DNA from 3 places in the Falsiruegeria sp. JB4-1 genome. Region 3 is predicted to be linked to each of the others. Evidence: riboswitches for the same ligand, from Rfam matches in the RefSeq annotation. Region 3 holds a riboswitch; each other region holds the start of a gene.
What was found. Region 3 has a riboswitch for cobalamin ahead of ACZ1HE_RS02270 (hypothetical protein). Riboswitches for the same ligand answer to the same signal wherever they lie in the genome.
Positions count from the first base shown of each region.

Region 1 (6,477 bases), 2.7 Mb from region 3:
GCATCGACTTGCGCGTCGCCCAAGGTGGCGTCGTGATAGAGATCAAATAGATGCGGCGCGACGCTGCCCGAGAGATGCGCAAAGCTGGCCATGTGATCAAGGGTTGCAGCGATCTCGGCAGCACCACGGAACCCATGCCGCTGCATACCTGCGATCCAGCCGGGATTGGCGGCGCGGGCGTGCACGACGCGGCTGATTTCCTCGGGCAGGGTGCGCGCGCGCGGGTTTTCGGGGTTGGTGTTGTCCAGATGATAAAGCTGCGCGGTGCCGCCGGTTACCTTCTTGGCTGCCGCGAACCCCGCCTCGTGCGTGGCATAGTCATTGGCCAGCAGCAGGTCGGTTTCGGTCAGGTCCTGCAGGTGGACAAAGCTGTCGGCTTTGGCCACGCGATCGGTGATCCCGTCGAGGTCCTGCGCGACATGCTCGCCTTCCAGCGCAAAGGAACTGGCGTTGAGCCAAGCGTTTCCGGCGGCCTCGCGCGCCTCATCCGTATAGGCCTCACTGTGTTCCCCCATGCCCAGACCATAGCTGCCGGGCGCGGGGCCATAGACACGCGCGGCGGGTTTCTGACCGGCGTAGGGGTTCCAGTCGGGTGCTTCGTCGCGGGCGCACAACGCGCGAATGGCTTGGCCGAATAGTGCTGACAACGTTGGGAAAACATCGCGAAACAGGCCGGATACACGGAGGGTGACGTCCAAACGGGGGCGGTCCAGATCGGTGATTGGCAGAACCTCGATCCCCGAAACGCGCTCGCTGCCCGCATCCCAGATGGGCTTTACGCCCAGCAGGTGCAGTGCCATGGCGAATTCCTCACCTGCAGTGCGCATGGTGGCCGAGCCCCAGAGGTCGACGATCAGGCCCCGAGGGTAGTCGCCTTCCTCTTGCAGATGCCGCCGGACCAGCTCTTCGGCCAGGTTTACCCCTTGGGCATAGGCTGCGCGTGTCGGTACCGAACGCGGGTCGGTGGTGTAAAGATTGCGGCCTGTGGGCAGCACATCTGTCCGCCCGCGATAGGGCGAGCCGGAGGGACCAGATTCGATCCGTTTGCCCGCCAGCGCGTCCAAAAGGCCCTGCCGTTCCGAATGTGCCGAGGCGGTGGGGTCGAAGTTGCCTGTCACCTCTGGCACGCGGCCATAGATATGCAGCCCGTCGCCGAATTGGCTTTCTTTGATGTCGCAGACAAAGCGGTCGATGCGGGTGATTGCCTCGGCGGTGCTGGTGGCGCGGTCAAGACCCAGATCGTTTTCCAGCCCGATCGCCTGCGCCTCGTCCCGGATGTCCGATTGCAACCGGTCGCGGCGTTTGGGGTCAAGCCCGTCGGCGTTAGAAAACTCATCCAGCAATGCTTCGAGCCGCACCATCCGATCAGGTGTGCCGCTTTCGCGCATCGCGGGCGGGATGTGGCCAAGGGTGACGGCACCGATGCGGCGCTTGGCCTGCGCGGCCTCGCCGGGGTCGTTGACAATAAAGGGGTAGATGACGGGCAGTTCGCCCACCAGCGCCTCGGGCCAGCAGTCGTGTGACAGAGCCACGGATTTGCCAGTGCAACCATTCTAACGTGCCATGCGCACCGATGTGGATGAGAGCGTCGGCGTTCAGCGCGTGGCGCAGCCAAAGGTAGAAGGCGACATAGGAATGGCGCGGGGTGCGGCCAAGGTCGTGATAGTCGTCTTCGCGCACGTCTGGCGTGCCGCGTTCGGGTTGCAGGGCGATGATCGCCTTGCCGCGTTTCAGAGCTGTGAAGTGGAATGCTCCTTGCGAAAATGCCGTATCGCTTTCGGGTTCACCCCATGTGTCTTGCAAATTTTGGCGTAACTCAGGCGAGACTGTGGCGAGGGCTTGGCAGTATTCTTCAACCGGCCACGAAATAGCCGCATTTTGCAATTCCTCAGCAATTGGTGCGCTGCTTTCAGTTGCATAGCCTTGAGATTGCAAATCCACCAACATCGCCTCGGCCGAGGCCAAAGCGTCCAGACCCACGGCGTGGGCCATCTGCCAGTCCTTGCCGGGATAGGTCGATAGCACCAAGATCGGCACTTGGTCCGCCTTGGGTTTGGCCGTCAGGTTCAGCCAGCCGCTGACGCGGTTAACAACAGCTTCGATCCGGTCCGCGTCTGGCCGATGGGTGAAGCGGGAGTATTCAAGGTCCACGTCCTTTTTGCCCGGTTCCTTGAACGACACAACGCTGGTGTTGATGCGCCCGTCCACCTCGGGCAGCACCACATGCATGGCAAGGTCCGCAGGCGACAGGCCGCGTTCGGCTTCAGCCCAGGCCTTGCGCCGCGAGGTCGACAGGGCGACCTGAAACACCGGAACCTCTGCGGCATCAAGCGGAGAGGTGCCCGACGCGCCGCGTCCCGAAAAGGACGTCGCATTGATGATCGCCGCCGGGGACAGCACCTGCATCTGCTCGCGCAGCCAGTCGGCGGCTCTTGGGGCTTTCAGCGATGGCGCAAACAGGCCGACCGCATCATAGCCACGGTTGCGAAGTGACGTGATCAGGGCCGCGACGGGAGCAGTGTCCGCAGCCGTCAGATAGGCGCGGTAAAAGGTGACCAATACGCGGGGTTTGTCGCCTTCTAATGAAACATCGGGTGCAATAACACCGTGATCAGGACACCAGGCACCAAACTCGGGCAGGGATTTGGACCCCATGACCGGTCCGGCATAAAGCCCGGTTGCCAGCGCCATCTGTGCTAAGGCCGCCTGGGCAGCCACTTCGCCACCGGTATCGCATAAATGCGCCAGCCGCCGAAGGGTCGAGACGGGCAGGGTGGAATAGTCGTCCAGCCGCGTATCCTCGCGCCCATCAGCAGGCAAAACAGCCAGCGCCAACCCCTTGGCCTGCGCCAAGGCCAGCACCTGCTGCAAGCCGTAGGCCCAGTAAGGCACCCCGCCGATCAGGCGGATCAGGATGCCCTTGGCTCCCTCAAGCGTCTGTTCGACGTAGGTATCTACAGACAGGGGATGTTTCAGCGCGGCCAGGTTTGCCAGCCGCAGCGAGGGCATGCGCCCCTCGGGACCGCCGCCGCGATGCCAGCCTGCCGCAAAAGCCCCCAGGTCACTGTCCGAGAATGACAGCACAACCAGATCCCCGGGCGTTTGGCCCAGGTCCATCGGTGTATCGGCCTCATCCAGGCCGTGGCTTTCGCGAAAGACGACGTGCATTGGCGGTCTTGGTCCTTATTCTGCCGGTTCGGTTTGACCGGCGAGGATGTCGCGGATGCGCGCCTCTTGGATGTCGTCATGCTCGGCGATGACCACGACGCGACCCAAACGGTTCTCCTCCGCCTTCCACGGGCGGTCGAACTGATGACGCACGCGGGCACCAACGGCCTGAACCAGCAGGCGCATCGGTTTTCCCGCGACAGCCGCATAACCTTTGACACGCAGGATGTTCAGCTCGTTGGCCAGACGTTCGATCCGGGTGACCAACTCTGCTGGGTCTGTCAGCTCAGGTAGTTCGACAACGATGCTCTCAAAGTCGTCATGCTCGTGATCGTGGTGGCCGTCGTGATGGCTGGGGCGGGCGTCCATGTCATCCTCGGCGGCTGCTTCCAGCCCCAGAACAACACGGACGTCAACGACACCTTCGGCAACCTCAACCACCGGAAGGGGGCGGGGTGCTTCGGCGGCGATAACTTCTTTCGCCTTGGCGATGCCCTCGGGGCCAGCCAAGTCGGGTTTGGTCAGAAGGATGATATCGGCGCAGGAAATCTGATCTTCAAACACTTCGGATAGGGGTGTTTCGTGATCAAGGCTGTCATCAGCCAGACGCTGTGCGTCCACGGCCTCGACATTGGGCGCGAAACGACCAGCGGCGACGGCTTCTGCATCGGCCAGAGCGATCACACCATCGACAGTGATTTTTGAGCGGATATCGGGCCAGTCAAAGGCTTTCAGCAGCGGTTTGGGCAGCGCCAGACCAGAGGTTTCGATCAGGATGTGTTCTGGGCGCGGCTCCAGCGCCATCAGCGCCTCGATCGTGGGGATGAAATCATCAGCCACGGTGCAGCAGATGCAGCCGTTTGCCAGCTCCATGATGTTTTCTGCCGGGCAATCGGGGATGGCGCAGGATTTCAGGATCTCGCCATCGACACCCACATCGCCAAATTCATTGACGATGACCGCCAGACGCTTGCCTTGCGGGTTCTGCATCAGGTGACGCACCAGCGTGGTTTTGCCCGAGCCGAGGAAGCCGGTGATCACAGTAACGGGGAGTTTTTCGAGAGAGGACATATTCACACTCCAAGAGGGGGATGCGCGCGGCGCAGTTTTTGCGGAAATGGACGGGACGCTCGCGCCAGGGGACAATCCCGTCAGCGGTGGCGTGGTATTTGGTGGCACCTTCAACGATCACGTCGACGTCGTCGGATTCGTTCAGGTTTTCATAAACAAAGGTCCAGCGCGACGGACCGCCGCGTAGCACGACCGAGCAGCCCTGATCGCAGTTGGACAGGCATTCGACGGCCTTTAGCGCTACGCCTTCGGGCAGCTCTGCCTGTTCCAGTGCCTTGTGCAGCAATGTGCCGGGTCGTTGTGCGTCATCTTCGATCGGCAGCCCACGTCGGCACGTGGTGCAGACCAGCAGCTCAACTGGTGCAAAATCACTCATCTCTCTCATCCCCCTTGGGTTTCGGGGGACGGGGTATGCGCGGGCCATGGTCAGACGCATGGGCCGTCACCGGAACACCCCGTCCGGTCTGGTCTTTCATGTGTTGGCAGGTCTCCCGGCTTGCGGATATCAGAGAGGATTCTCTGTTGGGTGACCCGCCTTCCCGGCCTGATAGGCCAGTGGCTTGGGCACCCTCTCCGGTCACGGTCGCGGGGGCGGCTGTGTTTGATCAAGTTGGACCTGACTGACACATTCCCTTTTCATCTGTTTTCACAGACACCAACGCAAGCGACATGGGCCATGCGGGCGGGCCTTGTCAAGCTTGCGACGGATGTGCGGCGAGCCTGTCAGAGAAAAGCGACCGGATGTGGTCAGCCAGCGGCATGACCGTCGATCCTGTCGCGCAGCCATGCGGTGAATAGCTGGGATGAGGCGGATTGCGTCACTGGCTCGTCGGCATGAATCAGATAGTGCGACTGTGCAAAGGAATCGCAGGCCCTGCGATTTGTAATGGAGCGCCTTGATCGATGGCGTTTTGGGCAAACCGGCCGAGAATCGTGGCATAACCCGCGCCACCCATGACCAGTTGCAGGGCGGCGACCGTTGTATCCACCGAATGTCGGGGCGGTTGCTTGGCCGGGGGCAGGCCCTGCGCCTCGAAGTATCGGGCCCAGTTGTCTTCATAGCCCAAGATGTGGATCAGTGACCCCGATTGGAGCGAGTCGAGGTTTGGCTTCGGGGTATCAGCGCGACAGACCGGGACAATGGTTTCATCACACAGCTTTTCGGCACGCAAACCCGGCCAATCGCCATAGCCCAGACGGATTTCGACATCGACGTCATCCACCTTGGTGCTGTCGACCCAGATGTTCGACACCAGACGCACAGGAATGTCGGGGTAGAGGGCATTGAAGGCGGGCAACTCTGCTGCGATCCAATAGGTTGCTGTCGAAATGGCGGCGCGTATTGTCAGGGTTTGGTGGCTGTCCCCCCAAACAGCGCATTGGTGCTGAGTGAGATGTCCGATAGCGCCCGGCGTACGGTCAGGGCATAAGACTGCCCCAATTCAGTCAAATCCAACCGACGTGCTGCGCGGGTAAACAGCTTGGCTCCCAGATTGCCCTCAAGCGAGCGGATGTGAAGCGATACGGCGGTTTGGGTCAGTCCCAGTTCGCGCCCCGTCTCGGTAAAGTTCAAGTGCCGGGCGGCGGCCTCGAACGTGCGCAGCCAGATAGGATTGGGAAGGCGGTTCATTTATCACCAAAATATTTTAGTCATTTACTGCATTATTATTCGTTTCTCTTGGCGCATGTCACGCGGAATACTTCGCCCAAGAATCGTATATGCGGGCAAGCAGCCCGCTTGGGAGGATACATCATGAAAGTTGGCTTCATCGGTTTGGGCAATGTGGGCGGCAAGCTCTCGGGCTCGCTTTTGCGCAATGGCATCGATTTAACGGTGCATGATCTGAACGCGGCGCTGGTCGATGACTTCGTGGCGCGCGGTGCGGCACGGGGGGACAGCCCGGCGCAGTTGATGCGCGATTGCGACGCGGTAATCACCTGCCTGCCGTCGCCCGCGGCATCCGACGCGGTGATGCAGGAGATGCTGCCCGAAGTCACCGAAGGCAAGATCTGGATGGAGATGTCCACGACGGACGAGGCCGAAGCCAAACGTCTGGGCGCAATGGTGATCGAACGTGGAGGGGCAGCCGTGGATTGCCCGGTATCTGGCGGGTGCCACCGTGCGGACACTGGCAACATCTCGATCTTCGCGGGCTGTGATCGCGACACGTTCGAGCGCATCTTGCCGTTCCTGACCACGATGGGCCGCCGCGTTTTGCACACGGGGGAGTTGGGGTC
Region 1 is NZ_JBVFTZ010000001.1:3,202,779-3,209,255, reverse strand. Features, by position in the region: partial or broken gene cobN (cobaltochelatase subunit CobN) at 1-3,168, opposite strand, end outside; gene cobW (cobalamin biosynthesis protein CobW) at 3,184-4,209, opposite strand; gene ACZ1HE_RS16450 (DUF1636 family protein) at 4,115-4,615, opposite strand; cobalamin riboswitch at 4,704-4,914, opposite strand; gene ACZ1HE_RS16445 (LysR substrate-binding domain-containing protein) at 5,079-5,549, opposite strand; gene ACZ1HE_RS16440 (LysR family transcriptional regulator) at 5,585-5,869, opposite strand; gene ACZ1HE_RS16435 (NAD(P)-dependent oxidoreductase) at 5,993-6,477, shown strand, end outside.
Region 1: it holds a riboswitch for cobalamin, as region 3 does, so the genes downstream of both, ACZ1HE_RS16450 (DUF1636 family protein) here and ACZ1HE_RS02270 (hypothetical protein) in region 3, are expected to answer to the same signal.

Region 2 (6,477 bases), 2.8 Mb from region 3:
GCTGAACCTGATTGGCATCGGCACCGGAAACCCAGATCACGTGACCTTTCAAGGCGCGCGGGCCATCCGCGAGGCCGACCTGATCCTGATACCGCGAAAAGGCGAGAACAAAGCCGATCTGGCGGGGCTGCGCGAAGAGATCATCGCGCAGGTTACGGAAACGCCCTCCGAGATTGCGTATTTTGACATCCCCAAACGCCGCGCCGAGGATGGCTATTTGCGCGGTGTCGACGAATGGCACGACGCCATCGCCCTGCGATGGCAAGAGGCTATTGCGGCGCACCCGCACGCCAAACAGGTGGCGCTGTTGATTTGGGGCGATCCATCGCTTTATGACAGTTCACTCAGAATTGCGTCGCGACTGGAACCTTACCCGACGACGCGTGTGATTCCGGGCATCACGGCCCTGCAAGCACTGACGGCGGCTCATGCAATCCCGATCAACGATATCGGCGCGCCTTATGTGGTTACAACCGGGCGTCGCATTCGCGACGATGGTTGGCCCGAGGGTATGCACAAAGTTGCTGTGATGCTAGATGGCGAATGCTCGTTCCAGAGCCTAGAGATGGACGAATATCACATTTGGTGGGGCGCTTACGTGGGGATGAAGGAACAGATTCTCATCTCTGGTCAACTCGACTCGGTCGCAGATGAGATTCTCGCAACACGGGCCAGAGCACGAGCCGATCACGGCTGGATCATGGATATTTATTTACTCCAAAAGCGTCAAAACGGCGCGGAAGCGTCGTAAATCGCAATTGCACCATCCCCCTATTCGCGGTTACATGAAGGGGCTTGGTCCTGCCGGAGCAATCCGGATGCTAAGAGGGAATTTGGTGCGGTCATGCAAGTGATCAAGGCCAAAGCCGCCCCCGCGACTGTAAGCGGTGAGCCTTTGCTCAAACAGCCACTCTTGGGGATTGCCCCTTGGGGAAGGCGAGCACAAGGCGCTGACCCGCGAGCCAGGAGACCTGCCAGGCACGGAACTTTAACACCTGCCGTCGGGTGCGACGGCTTAGGAGGACGACACATGACGACCAAAACCATCAAGGCATCCGCCGCCGGTTCAAGCATTCTGCCTGCTCTGTTTGCAGTGGTACTGGGCCTGGGGATCATCACCGTAACCGGTCACGTTCAGGCATCGGGCCTGCATGATGCCGCGCACGATGTACGCCACGCAACTGGCTTCCCCTGCCACTAAGGCCATGATCAGTCGTATTCTGACCAGCGCGTTGTTCGCTGGCGCTGCAGCCGGGTTGATTACAGCCCTGCTGCAGTTGGTATTTGTGCAACCCGTGTTGCTGCACGCCGAACTCTACGAGGGCGGTGAATTGGTGCATTTCGGCGCCGAAGCCGTCAGCGCGCATCCCGACCTGCCAGGCATGTTCGCCGATCCGGTGCGCGACGGGTTGAGCATCATCTTCACCATGCTGACCTACACGGGCTATGCACTGGTGATGGTGGCCCTGATGTCTGTGGCCCAGGGCCAGGGGCACGAGATCAATGCCCGCACCGGGCTGCTGTGGGGTCTGGCAGGCTTTGTGGCATTCCACTTTGCTCCTGGCCTGTCGCTGGCACCTGAGGTGCCTGGCGTGGCGGCTGCCGAAGTCGGCGCACGTCAGATCTGGTGGACTGCGACGGTCGCTGCTGCTGGCATCGCAATGTGGCTGATCGCCTTTGGTGGCAATATCGTCAGCTATGTAGTCGCAGCGTTGCTGCTGATGGCGCCGCATCTGATTGGTGCGCCGGAACCGTCCGTGTTCAGTGGCCCGGTCCCGACCGAAATCGGTGCGCTCTTTGCCGCCCGCGCTTTTGGCGTCGGCATGGCGGCCTGGGCTTTGCTGGGAACATTCGCCGGATACTTCTGGCAATCAGAGAGTGCCCGCGCCGAAGCCACGGCCTGATCTTAATGTCATAAGACCCTGCCGAGCGTCTCTCGGCAGGGTTTTTCTTTGTCTTTTCCTGAGGATGGTACATGTCCCGATCCCTCGCTCTTTTTGCCATCGGCCTGGTGTTTGGTGGCGGTGCAGGCTTTGTCGTCGCCGCAAGCAATGGCGTGACTTTTGATGGTCACGATCACGGCGATCCGGCTCATCACGGTGTGGCTGCCACCGAATCCATGGCGCACGACCACTCGACGCCGGTGAACATCGCGGCAGGCAGCGACGCGCCATCCGTGAGCGTCGAGGCCTTCAAGGACCCGATGTCTGGCTGGAATCTGAAAGTCACGCCTGTGAACTTCGCCTTTTCACCCGAAAACGCGTCACGTGCAGACGTACCCGGCGAAGGCCACGCCCATGTCTACGCCAACGGTGATAAGCTGGGGCGTCTCTATGGCAACTGGTATCATCTGACGAACCTTCCCAAGGGTGAGGTCGAGATCAAGGTGTCTCTGAACGCCAACAGTCACAGCCCGTTGATGGTGGACTCGGTCCCGGTCGAAGCAACGACAGTCATCCAGGTCGATTGATTGCGACCACTGTGGCGAGGGCCCTCCCGCCCGTCGTCGATGTTTCTGACGAAACACCTCCTCCCGTTGGGCCAGGCATTGCGCTTCGCGCAATGCCTGGCCCAAAGCCGCTAGCGGTGCCGACGCAGTCGGGATCGCTCGGGTGCGGGAGTTTCCCCTGTTTGATTTCAATAGATGGAAATTGGAAACCTAAAGAATCAAAGGGCGGGTATCCGCGCCCTCAGACAATGCCGCAGTCGCCCGCAGGGACGAGCGTCTTCTATCCAGCCGCCTGGACTGTCCAGATAGGTTTGACAGGTGGCGGCTACGTCCGCTGCATCTTCAATCAGGGACAGCCCTGCAAAGACATAGCTCGCCCTCCCCTTACCTTGCAGGCTGATAGACACTGGCTGCGCGCAAGCGCTAAAGCATTCGTGCTCGGTCAGCGTCACGAGATCCAGCAACCCTGCCTGTTGCAAAGCCTGCGATAGTGCAGCCCTCTCGCCTGCGCGATCGCGCTCTCCGCTGCACGTTGTGCACAAATGCAAAGTCATCAGTTGCACTGAAACTGCTTCGCTCACATCGACACCTCGATGAAGCGTGGTCCCGCGACGGCAAAGGCATCCTCCAATGCATCCGAAAACGCCTCGGCACTTTCAACCCTCACACCATCAACTCCCATGGCGCGGGCCTGTGCGATCCAGTCGATCCGAGGGCGGTCCAGTGTCAGCATATCGATGGCACGCGGTCCGGGGTTTTGGACGCCCACATTGGTCAGCTCGCCGCGCAGGATTTGATAGGAATGGTTGGCCCAGATCACCACAGTGATGTCCAGCTGCTCACGCGCCATGGTCCAGAGCGCTTGCGGCATATAAAGCGCTGATCCGTCACCGGTCAGCGTCAACACCTTGTGATCCGGGCAGGCAATCGCGGCGCCGATGGCACAGGACAGTGAATAGCCGATGGAACCGCCGCAGTTGTTGAGCCAGGTATGAGGAGCCGCCCCTTTGGTCACGGGGTGAAAAGCGCGGCCCGTGGTGATGGATTCGTCCACAACGATGGCGCCTTCGGGAATTTTCTGCCCAAGCACCTGAGCGATACTGTCCGGGTTTAGGGGCCCGGTCACCGAAAACTCAGGGTTGCGCGTTGCCAGATCAGGCTTGGCTTCCTCTGCCCTTGCTGCCCGACAGAGTCCCTCCAATGTGCCGTGCAGATCGGCGCTCCAATCCGCCAATTCAATGATCTCGGCCCCGTCCGCTGTCAAAACCGCAGGCTTGCCGGGATAGGCAAAAAATCCGATCGGAGCCCGCGCGCCAACCAACACGATGCGTTTGAAGGGCGCCAGAACCTCGACTGCCAGATCAATCGGATAGGGCACGCGCGCAACCGGCACCCGGCCTGCCCCGCGCTCCATCCGGGCGTTGGACCATTCCGACAGCAGGGCGCAGCCCGTCTGCGCCGCGATCTTGCCGGCCAGTTCCAAGGCCTCGGCCGTCAATGCGTCACCGCCCAAAAGCAACAAGCTCTCGGGTCCGTCCAAGGCTGCGGCGGCCTCTGCGATGTCAGCCTCCGTCGGCGCTATGCGGATCGGGGCCGCCAAGGGCGCGGCCACTTGGCCGCCATTTGTCCAAGCCGTGTCAGACGGCAAGATCAACGTCGCGACCTGTCCCGGCGCCGTGTTTGCGGCCTGCACCGAGCGCGCCGCATCCGCCCCAACATCCGCAGCCGATTTGGCGCTATGCACCCAATGAGACACCGGGGCCGCCAGCCCTTCGATATCCGCCGTCAGCGGCGCGTCGAGCTCCAGATGAGAGGCCGCGTGTTCGCCCACGATGTTGACGACACCCGACCCGGCTTTTTTGGCGTTGTGCAAGTTCGAGATGCCATTCGCCAAACCCGGGCCAAGGTGCAGAAGGGTCGAGGCCGGTTTGCCCGCCATCCGATAATACCCGTCTGCGGCTCCGGTCGCGACGCCTTCGAACAAGGTCAAAACCGAACGCATGCCGGGGATGTGGTCCAACGCAGCAACGAAATGCATCTCGGACGTGCCGGGGTTGGTGAAGCAGACCTCGACTCCGCTATCCAAAAGCGTGTGCACCAGGCTCTCTGCCCCGTTCATCTCCGTCATCTCTGCCTCACTCACTGATGTTCTCGGCGACCTTAGGGCGACAATCTGGGCCACGCAATCGTGACCACACCCGCGCGGTGTTTGATGGCACAAGGATGTGGTCGCAAAAAGGAGAGGTCATGTTTCGGATCGTCGCTGTATTGGGTGCTTTGATGCTTGCCCTGCCCGCATGGGCGTACGACCTGTACCCGCGCGAAGGGTGGGCCGTCCATTCCACGACACAGACCTTTGAGGGTTTGATCAAGGCCGTGAAAGACGCCGTCAAATCCAATGGGTTGATTGTGGTAACACAAGCGGGCCCCACCAAGGCGGCTGCCAATCGCGGTATTACGATCCCCGGAAACCGGGTGATTGGCGTCTTTAACAATGACTTCGCCGTGCGTGTGCTGGAAACCTCGACAGCGGCGATGATCGAAGCGCCAATCCGTATGTATGTGACAGAAAACCCCGACGGAACCGCGACGCTGTCTTACAAACTGCCCTCGCATGTTTTGGCCCCCTACGCCGACGAGGGTGGCGCTGCGTTAACAAGCATTGCCAAGGAATTGGACGACAAGTTTCAGGCCATCACCGAGGACGCAACAAAACAGTAACACTGACGTGATCGGCCTTGCGCCTGCCTGCGCTCTCCGCAATCTCGCATTTTGAAACAGTTCGGAGTGACTCGTATGTCCAACCCATCCCCTCGCGCCGCCGATCTACTGGCGCGTCGCCTTTTTGAAGCCGGATGCCGACACGCGTTCGGGATGCCGGGGGAGAAGTGTTGACGCTGGTAGATGCGCTCGAACAGGCAGGAATTGCCTTTCATTTGGCCAAGCATGAGAACGCTGCCGGCTTCATGGCCGAAGGCGTGCATCACGCCGACGGTGCGCCTGCCATTCTGGTCGGCACGCTTGGACCGGGGGCAATGAACGGGATCAATGTGGTCGCCAATGCACTGCAAGACCGGGTGCCGATGATCGTGCTGTCGGGCTGCGTGGACGAGGATGAGGCGCTGACCTACACCCACCAGGTGATGGATCATCAGGCCGTTTTCCGCCCCATCACCAAAGGCAGCTTTCGCCTGACCGCCAAGGGCGCCGACATTATTGCCGACAAGGCGGTGTCGCTGGCGATGCAACCCCGCCCCGGACCGGTTCACATCGACGTCCCAATCTCGGTCGCTGACACCCGGGTGACAGGCGTGCCCTTGCGCCGTCTGGCCCCGGCGGCCCCCGTCGTGCCACAAGGCGCAAAGCTGGCGCAGGCGCGGGATTGGCTGTCGCGCAGTGAACGTCCGATTGCGATTGTAGGTCTGGACGTGCTGACCGAAACATCGGCCTGCGTGTTGCGCGCTTTTCTTGAGCATTACCAGATCCCGTTTGTCACCACATACAAAGCCAAGGGCATCCTGCCCGAAGATCACCCCCTGTGTCTGGGCGGCGCGGGCCTGTCGCCACTAGCCGACAAGCATCTGTTGCCACTGGTTGAACAGGCGGATTTGATCCTGTGTCTGGGCTATGACCCCATCGAAATGCGCCCGGGTTGGCGCGAAGCCTGGGATCCGAACACTCAACGCGTGATCGACGTCGCCACCGTGCCCAACGACCACTACATGCATCAGGCCAGCCTGAACTTTGTCGCCCATGTCGGTGAAACGCTTGAGGTTCTGGCCAAGGGCAACGCGGCCCGCGCGGTCTGGACCGGCGGGGAACCGCAAGCAACCAAAGCAGAACTGGCCAAGGCCTTTCCACAGGATGACGATTGGGGGCCTGCTGCTGTGATCGCCGAAACCCGCGCCGTGATGCCATCTGATACGTTGGCCACAGCCGATAGTGGCGCGCATCGCATTCTGCTCAGCCAGATGTGGGGCTGTTCCGAACCACGCGGCCTGATCCAGAGCTCGGCGCTTTGCACCATG
Region 2 is NZ_JBVFTZ010000001.1:3,217,769-3,224,245, forward strand. Features, by position in the region: gene cobF (precorrin-6A synthase (deacetylating)) at 1-751, shown strand, start outside; cobalamin riboswitch at 780-993, shown strand; gene ACZ1HE_RS16520 (CbtB domain-containing protein) at 1,031-1,201, shown strand; gene ACZ1HE_RS16525 (CbtA family protein) at 1,206-1,904, shown strand; gene ACZ1HE_RS16530 (hypothetical protein) at 1,976-2,470, shown strand; gene ACZ1HE_RS16535 (DUF1636 family protein) at 2,668-3,030, opposite strand; gene ACZ1HE_RS16540 (acetolactate synthase large subunit) at 3,027-4,577, opposite strand; gene ACZ1HE_RS16545 (DUF302 domain-containing protein) at 4,697-5,170, shown strand; partial or broken gene ACZ1HE_RS16550 (thiamine pyrophosphate-binding protein) at 5,246-6,477, shown strand, end outside.
Region 2: it holds a riboswitch for cobalamin, as region 3 does, so the genes downstream of both, ACZ1HE_RS16520 (CbtB domain-containing protein) here and ACZ1HE_RS02270 (hypothetical protein) in region 3, are expected to answer to the same signal.

Region 3 (6,477 bases):
CTGTGACTTAATCGTGGCTTTGGCCCATACGGGATTGTCAGGTGGTTTCCCGACGAGAAACGCAGAAAACGCAGCTATCTCGTTAGCAGAAAAGGCAGATGTCGATGTTTTGATCGCCGGGCATACGCATTTGCACTTTCCCGGGGTGGTTCATGAGGGGTTACCGGGCGTGGATGCCCGTGCAGGGCTTGTTCACGACAAGCCAGCCGTCATGCCAGGTTCGGCCGCCTCGCACCTTGGACAGATAGACATCGACGTCATGTCCGATGGCAAGGGTGGTTGGTCTGTTGATCACGCCCAAAGCAAACTGCGCGCTGTTTCCCGTTCCGGCAAAAATGGCGAGCCAACTCCATTGCTTCCGGAACACAGGCAACTGTTGCGCTTGTTTCATCCATATCACGTTCGGACGCGACAAGAGATGAGCGAGCCGGTGGGAAAGATCGAAACACCGATGCACAGCTTTTTTCCTTTTTTGCCCCGGATCGAGGTTTAGCATTTGTAGCAGCAGCTCAGGCCGCAGCTCTTCGCGCCTACCAATCATCTACTGCAGCTCGCGAACTTCCCCTGCTTTCGGCAGCTGCACCGTCCAAATTTGGCGGCAGAGCAGGCCCGCGGCGGTTCACAGATGTGCCAGCAGGCGCCGTTTCGATGCGGCACGTTGCTGATTTGCATGTTTTTCCGAACGAACTGAGTGCAGTTATTGCCGATGGGCGGCAGCTTCGGAATTGGCTGGAAATGTCAGCTTGTGTTTTCAACCAAATCGCGCCTGACACAACGGGCAGCTTGCTTAGGAACAGTGAGCACCCAGGGCACAATTTTGATGTTATCCACGGTTTAACCTACGAAATCGACATCACGTCTCCACCGCGCTTTGCACCGGATGGCAGATTGATCGATGCATCTCACCAACGAATCAAACAGCTTGAATACCAAGGCATCCCCGTAGGAAATGATCAAAAGTTTGCCGTGGCTTTAACCAATTATCGAGCAAATGGCGGAGGAAACTTTGCGGCCCTGAATGACGTTGAATCCATCGCCGTTCCGTCACACCGCATTCAACAATTGGTTCGCGACTATATCGTCGGCTCTTTACCCCCTGAAGCGCTGAACACTGAAGGTTCTGTTTGGCGCTTTACCCCCATCGGTGGAACGCAGGTTGTCGATCTTACCGGTCCAGCGGCACGCAACCATTTACCTGAGTTGCCACCGGAACGGGTCAGAGACCTTGGTCTGAACGCCGATGGTTTTCTAAAACTATCGATCTCACTCTAACAGTCGACTTGTCATTTCAACCTGACGAGCCTATATCGGCGACGAGAGGTTGGCGCGGGCGAGCGCCTCGCCAACCTGGTCAGGTCCGGAAGGAAGCAGCCACAACGAGCCCCGCTTGGGTCGATGTCCAACCTCTCACTTGAACCAACGCCGGGTCGTTGCCGCGACCACATAGCCCAAGGAGGGATTTCATGATTGTAGTTGCACCCCTTCGGGCAGAGAGCGTCTGAACACCACCTATTTTTGGTTTTCTGCCTGAAACAACGAAACAGTTGCGCGCTTGGCCGCCACTGTTGTTTGTTTGCATTCTGCAACAGGTAGACAAATGTCTAATGAATATAAGGACCTTGGATGGTCCAATCACTTTGCGGCACAAGTTTCCGCATCTTCACCCCTTCACATGTTCCGCATCTCGGCGGTGCATCGCGACCGCTTGACGGGCCTGTCGCCCAATGGCGAGCGCACCTTGTTTCCGCGACCCGGGCAGTCCACGGGCGGTTTCGCTGTCGGCGATTGGGTCGCGGCGAGTTCAGATGGTTTTATCGACCGGATATTGAACCGCAAAACACTGCTTTCGCGTCGTGCAGCAGGCAATGACGCACATTCGCAATTGATTGCGGCCAATGTCGACGTTTTGTTCATCACAAGCTCCTGCAACGCTGATTTCAGCATCGCAAGGCTCGAGCGTTATCTGGCTTTGGCTCATCAGGCTGGGTGTTACCCAGTCTTGGTTCTGACAAAGGCAGACGCCAGCCATGACCCCCAGGACTATGTGCGTCGGGCTGAAGCTTTGGAACCATACTTAACGGTTCTGGCAGTGAACGCACATGACACTAACGACTTGCAACAACTGCTGACGTGGTGCGCACACGGACAAACCGGAGCATTGGTCGGGTCATCTGGGGTAGGTAAGACAACCCTTACAAACGGTCTGACGACGGCGCAAAGCGCCACTGCGGAAATTCGAGAAGATGATGCAAAGGGCCGCCATACCACGACTGTACGCGCACTGCGTCGCATGACGAATGGCGGATGGCTTATCGACACACCAGGTATGCGTGCGCTGCGTATGCTCGACAACAAAGAGGGCATTGACGAAGTCTTCTCAGACCTAGTTGAACTTTCCCAGGAGTGTCGTTTTTCGAACTGCACTCATACTTCTGAACCTGGCTGCGCTATTCAGTCCGCCGTTGAACAAAACGATTTGGACCCAAATCGCCTGAAACGATGGCAAAAGCTGCAACGAGAGGACCGAATGAACTCGGAAACCGTGGCCGAAGCTCGGGCGCGCGACAAAGCGTTCGGAAAGATGGTCCGTTCCGTCATGAAAGAAAAGAAGGGTCGAAAGGGCTTTTGAAATACTTGGGCACCCCCTTGCAAGGGTGCCCAAGCCGTCGTTTTGTTGGAAAGTCAATTGACCTGCACCACAACAAACCGCTAGCCAGAACAAGATGGTTCTCAGGCCACGATTCTACGGTCTGGGATGAAAAGGGAACACGGTGAGACCCCAATTGGAGTCAAATCCGCGACTGCCCCCGCAACTGTAAGCGGAGAGCGACGCCGAAACACCACTGACCGTCAGGTTGGGAAGGTCGGCCAAGCGACGACACGCGAGTCAGGAAACCTGCCATCGAAACTGTAACTCGAACTCGGGCGGGGTGTCCGGGCTGACGCGATGGTCCTGGATACCATCCTTTCGGTCAACGGCCCCTCCGTTCAGCGCGGAGGGCGCTTTATGATCTGGAAAACAAACACACATCTGTTCACGGCAACCGTCTGTCAGCACACCAGCAAGAATTGCCCTGCGGTCAATCGAATGGCGGAAAAATTGGCTCAGGCGGTTGCGGCATCAAAGCCAATCACAACGGATGATTTCGAAATCGAAGGTGACAGTGTGCTAAAGCACTGCCCACACGATTGCCACGCCAGATTTGTCGCCACGCATGATCGCATCAGAATTTTCTGCGATGTCACATCCGAGATCGAAACCAGCGACCTCAATCGATTTGCAGACGCTCTTTTGAAACCCTCATCCGGCCCTGTAACGCTGGCGCTGTCGCAGTCTCCTTGCGCGTTGGTTGAGGTTCTTCCGATCAGTCCGCCGACGCAAGATACCGTGTACGCCTGCGTATGACACAGTCAATTCTTGTCAAGAATGCGCACCGACCTTCCAGTCGAAGCCCATTGCAACTGTTCATCCGTCTCGATTGCACAGGGTCTAACCGTACGAAGGCGTCCCAACGCGTCGCGTGGTTTCTCTCCGCATTCTATCATCAGCCTTAGGGCGATCATGCCGGAACGTCCGCACCCCCCTTGCAATGAACCAGTACGCGCCCTCCTCCGGACAATGCTTGTCGTGCCGAAGCACTGGCTTCAGGCCATTTCGAAAGAATATCCGGCGAAGGCGTTGCGAAGTCCTCGATTGGCAAATGGGTCCAGCGGCAGGCGCGACTCTGAATATCTGCCCCAAACATCTGTGCCCCGTGTTGCAGCATCTCTACATCGGTGGTCATGGACAACACGAGCCCCGGCGCCCAGGACGCGATCAGGTCGAGGTCCGTTTCGTAGTCTCCATACCGGCCCGGCAAGGGCGACAACGCCAACGTGCCGCCCCCAACCTGCAAGGCATAGATGACCATTTTCGACATGGACCGCTCCCCCAAATACTCTGCCTCAAATCATCGAACGACGAATGCAATTCCAAAAGTTGTACAATGAGGTTGGTCAATTCCAAACGAAATTCGGTGTAGGCCGCTGTGGACGCCGATCGCCCGTCCATCTACGCTAGGACCTCATGACGAATCCCACTGAGCAAACATGACCGACACCGCACCCGCCCCTTATCAGGTCCTGGCACGTAAATACCGCCCGGAAACCTTTGCCGATCTCGTTGGTCAGGACGCTATGGTCCGGACGCTAAAAAATGCCTTTGAGGCGGATCGAATTGCCCAGGCTTTTGTAATGACCGGTATTCGAGGCACAGGCAAAACCACGACGGCCAGGATCATCGCCAAAGGCATGAATTGCATCGGACCGGATGGCCAGGGACAGCCAACAACTGAACCTTGTGGGCAGTGTGAGCATTGTGTGGCCATTATGGAAGGCCGTCACGTGGATGTGATGGAAATGGACGCTGCCAGCCGCACGGGCGTTGGTGACATCCGCGAAATCATCGACTCGGTCCGGTATCGTGCCGCTTCGGCCCGCTACAAGATTTACATCATCGACGAAGTTCACATGCTGTCTACCAGCGCTTTCAACGCACTGCTGAAAACGCTCGAAGAGCCTCCTGCGCATGTGAAATTCATCTTTGCGACTACTGAAATCCGCAAGGTGCCTGTTACGGTGCTGTCACGCTGCCAAAGGTTCGACCTACGTCGGATCGAACCGGAAGATATGATTGCGCTATTGCGTAAAATCGCAACGGCTGAAAGCGCCGAGATCACAGATGACGCACTGGCTCTGATCACCCGCGCGGCAGAAGGGTCGGCACGGGACGCCACCTCGCTCCTCGATCAGGCGATCAGCCACGGAGCGGGCGAAACAACAGCAGATCAAGTTCGCGCCATGCTCGGCCTCGCAGATCGGGGCCGCGTGCTGGATCTAATGGATATGATACTGCGTGGCGATGCGGCAGGTGCGTTGACCGAGTTGAGTGCTCAATATGCTGAGGGTGCAGATCCGTTGGCCGTACTTCGAGATCTGGCCGAAATCACCCACTGGGTGTCGGTGGTCAAGATCACACCGGATGCGGCCGAGGACCCGACAATCTCACCGGACGAGCGCACGCGCGGCGCCCAAATGGCCGAGGCGTTGCCAATGCGCGTTCTTACTCGGATGTGGCAGATGCTTCTTAAAGCCCTTGAAGAAGTCGCTGCCGCGCCAAATGCGATGATGGCTGCAGAAATGGCGGTGATCCGCCTGACCCATGTTGCCGATCTTCCAAGCCCCGAAGAGTTGATACGCAAGCTTCAGGACACACCGCCTCCGCCACAGCCGAACCCGGGAGGGGGCATACCGGCTCCAGGTAACGGTTCGCCTGCCACTGTCGGAACAACGGCCTACGCACAAGGATCTCCGCACAGCGGAGGCAGCAGTGGTTCACCGGTCACTGCGTTGGCACATGACACAGTTACCGCTTTAGCCCGTTATCCCACGTTTGAACATGTCGTCGAATTGATCCGTACACAGCGTGACGTCAAGCTTTTGGTCGACGTGGAAACCGGTGTTCGACTTGTGGCTTATCAACCCGGCCGGATTGAGTTCACTCCCGCTGACACTGCGCCCCGCGATCTGGCCGCGCGTCTTGGTAGCCGCTTGCAATCATGGACCGGCAACAGATGGGCCGTCTCTGTTATTTCAGATGGTGACGCGCCGACAATCGCGGAAATACGCGATGCGGCCGAGAATGAACTACGGTCCGAGGCCGAGGCCCACCCCCTGGTGCAGGCGGTTCTAGCGGAATTTCCGAAAGCGAAGATAACTCATATTCAAACCCCCGAAGAACGTGCTGCTCAGGTCGAAACCGAAGCTTTGCCCGAGGTGGAAGACGAATGGGACCCATTCGACGACGAGTGATCGCGTAACCCTTGCACATAAGGGGGGCGGCCCGTATCTACCCCAAAATACATTTGCTAGGAGACACGAGATGCTCAAAGGACTTGGTGGCCTGGGCGACATGGCCAAAATGATGAAGTCTGCGCAAGAACTGCAGACCAAGATGACTGATATGCAAGACGAACTGCACAACATCATGGTTGTAGGTGAATCCGGTGCAGGCTTGGTCAAGGCAACCGCATCGGCCAAAGGCGAGCTTAAAGGCCTGGACATCGATCCCTCGATCTTTAACGGCGACGACAAGGAAGTAGTTGAGGATCTGATCCTGGCTGCCATCAAAGACGCGCAAACCAAAGCTGCCGATAAAGCACAAGATGAGATGGCAAAGCTGACCGAAAGTATGGGTCTGCCTAAAGACATCAAGCTACCCTTCTAGAGTTTCTCAGGGCGCGCTTGCGCCCTCGACCTGATCCGCGCACCGCCCTAGAATGACTGAAACACACGTCTTGAGGCGGGGCAGATGAGCAACACTGACATCGACAACCTGATCGACCTGATGGCCAAATTACCGGGGCTTGGGCCCCGGTCGGCCCGGCGAGCAGTACTACATCTGATCCGCAAGCGGGCTCTCTTGCTCACACCTCTTGC
Region 3 is NZ_JBVFTZ010000001.1:461,889-468,365, reverse strand. Features, by position in the region: gene ACZ1HE_RS02290 (metallophosphoesterase) at 1-493, shown strand, start outside; gene ACZ1HE_RS02285 (5'-nucleotidase C-terminal domain-containing protein) at 394-1,272, shown strand; RNA gene ffs (signal recognition particle sRNA small type) at 1,315-1,413, shown strand; gene rsgA (ribosome small subunit-dependent GTPase A) at 1,673-2,629, shown strand; cobalamin riboswitch at 2,708-2,918, shown strand; gene ACZ1HE_RS02270 (hypothetical protein) at 3,008-3,406, shown strand; partial or broken gene ACZ1HE_RS02265 (protein-tyrosine phosphatase family protein) at 3,412-3,920, opposite strand; gene ACZ1HE_RS02260 (DNA polymerase III subunit gamma/tau) at 4,090-5,850, shown strand; gene ACZ1HE_RS02255 (YbaB/EbfC family nucleoid-associated protein) at 5,921-6,265, shown strand; gene recR (recombination mediator RecR) at 6,350-6,477, shown strand, end outside.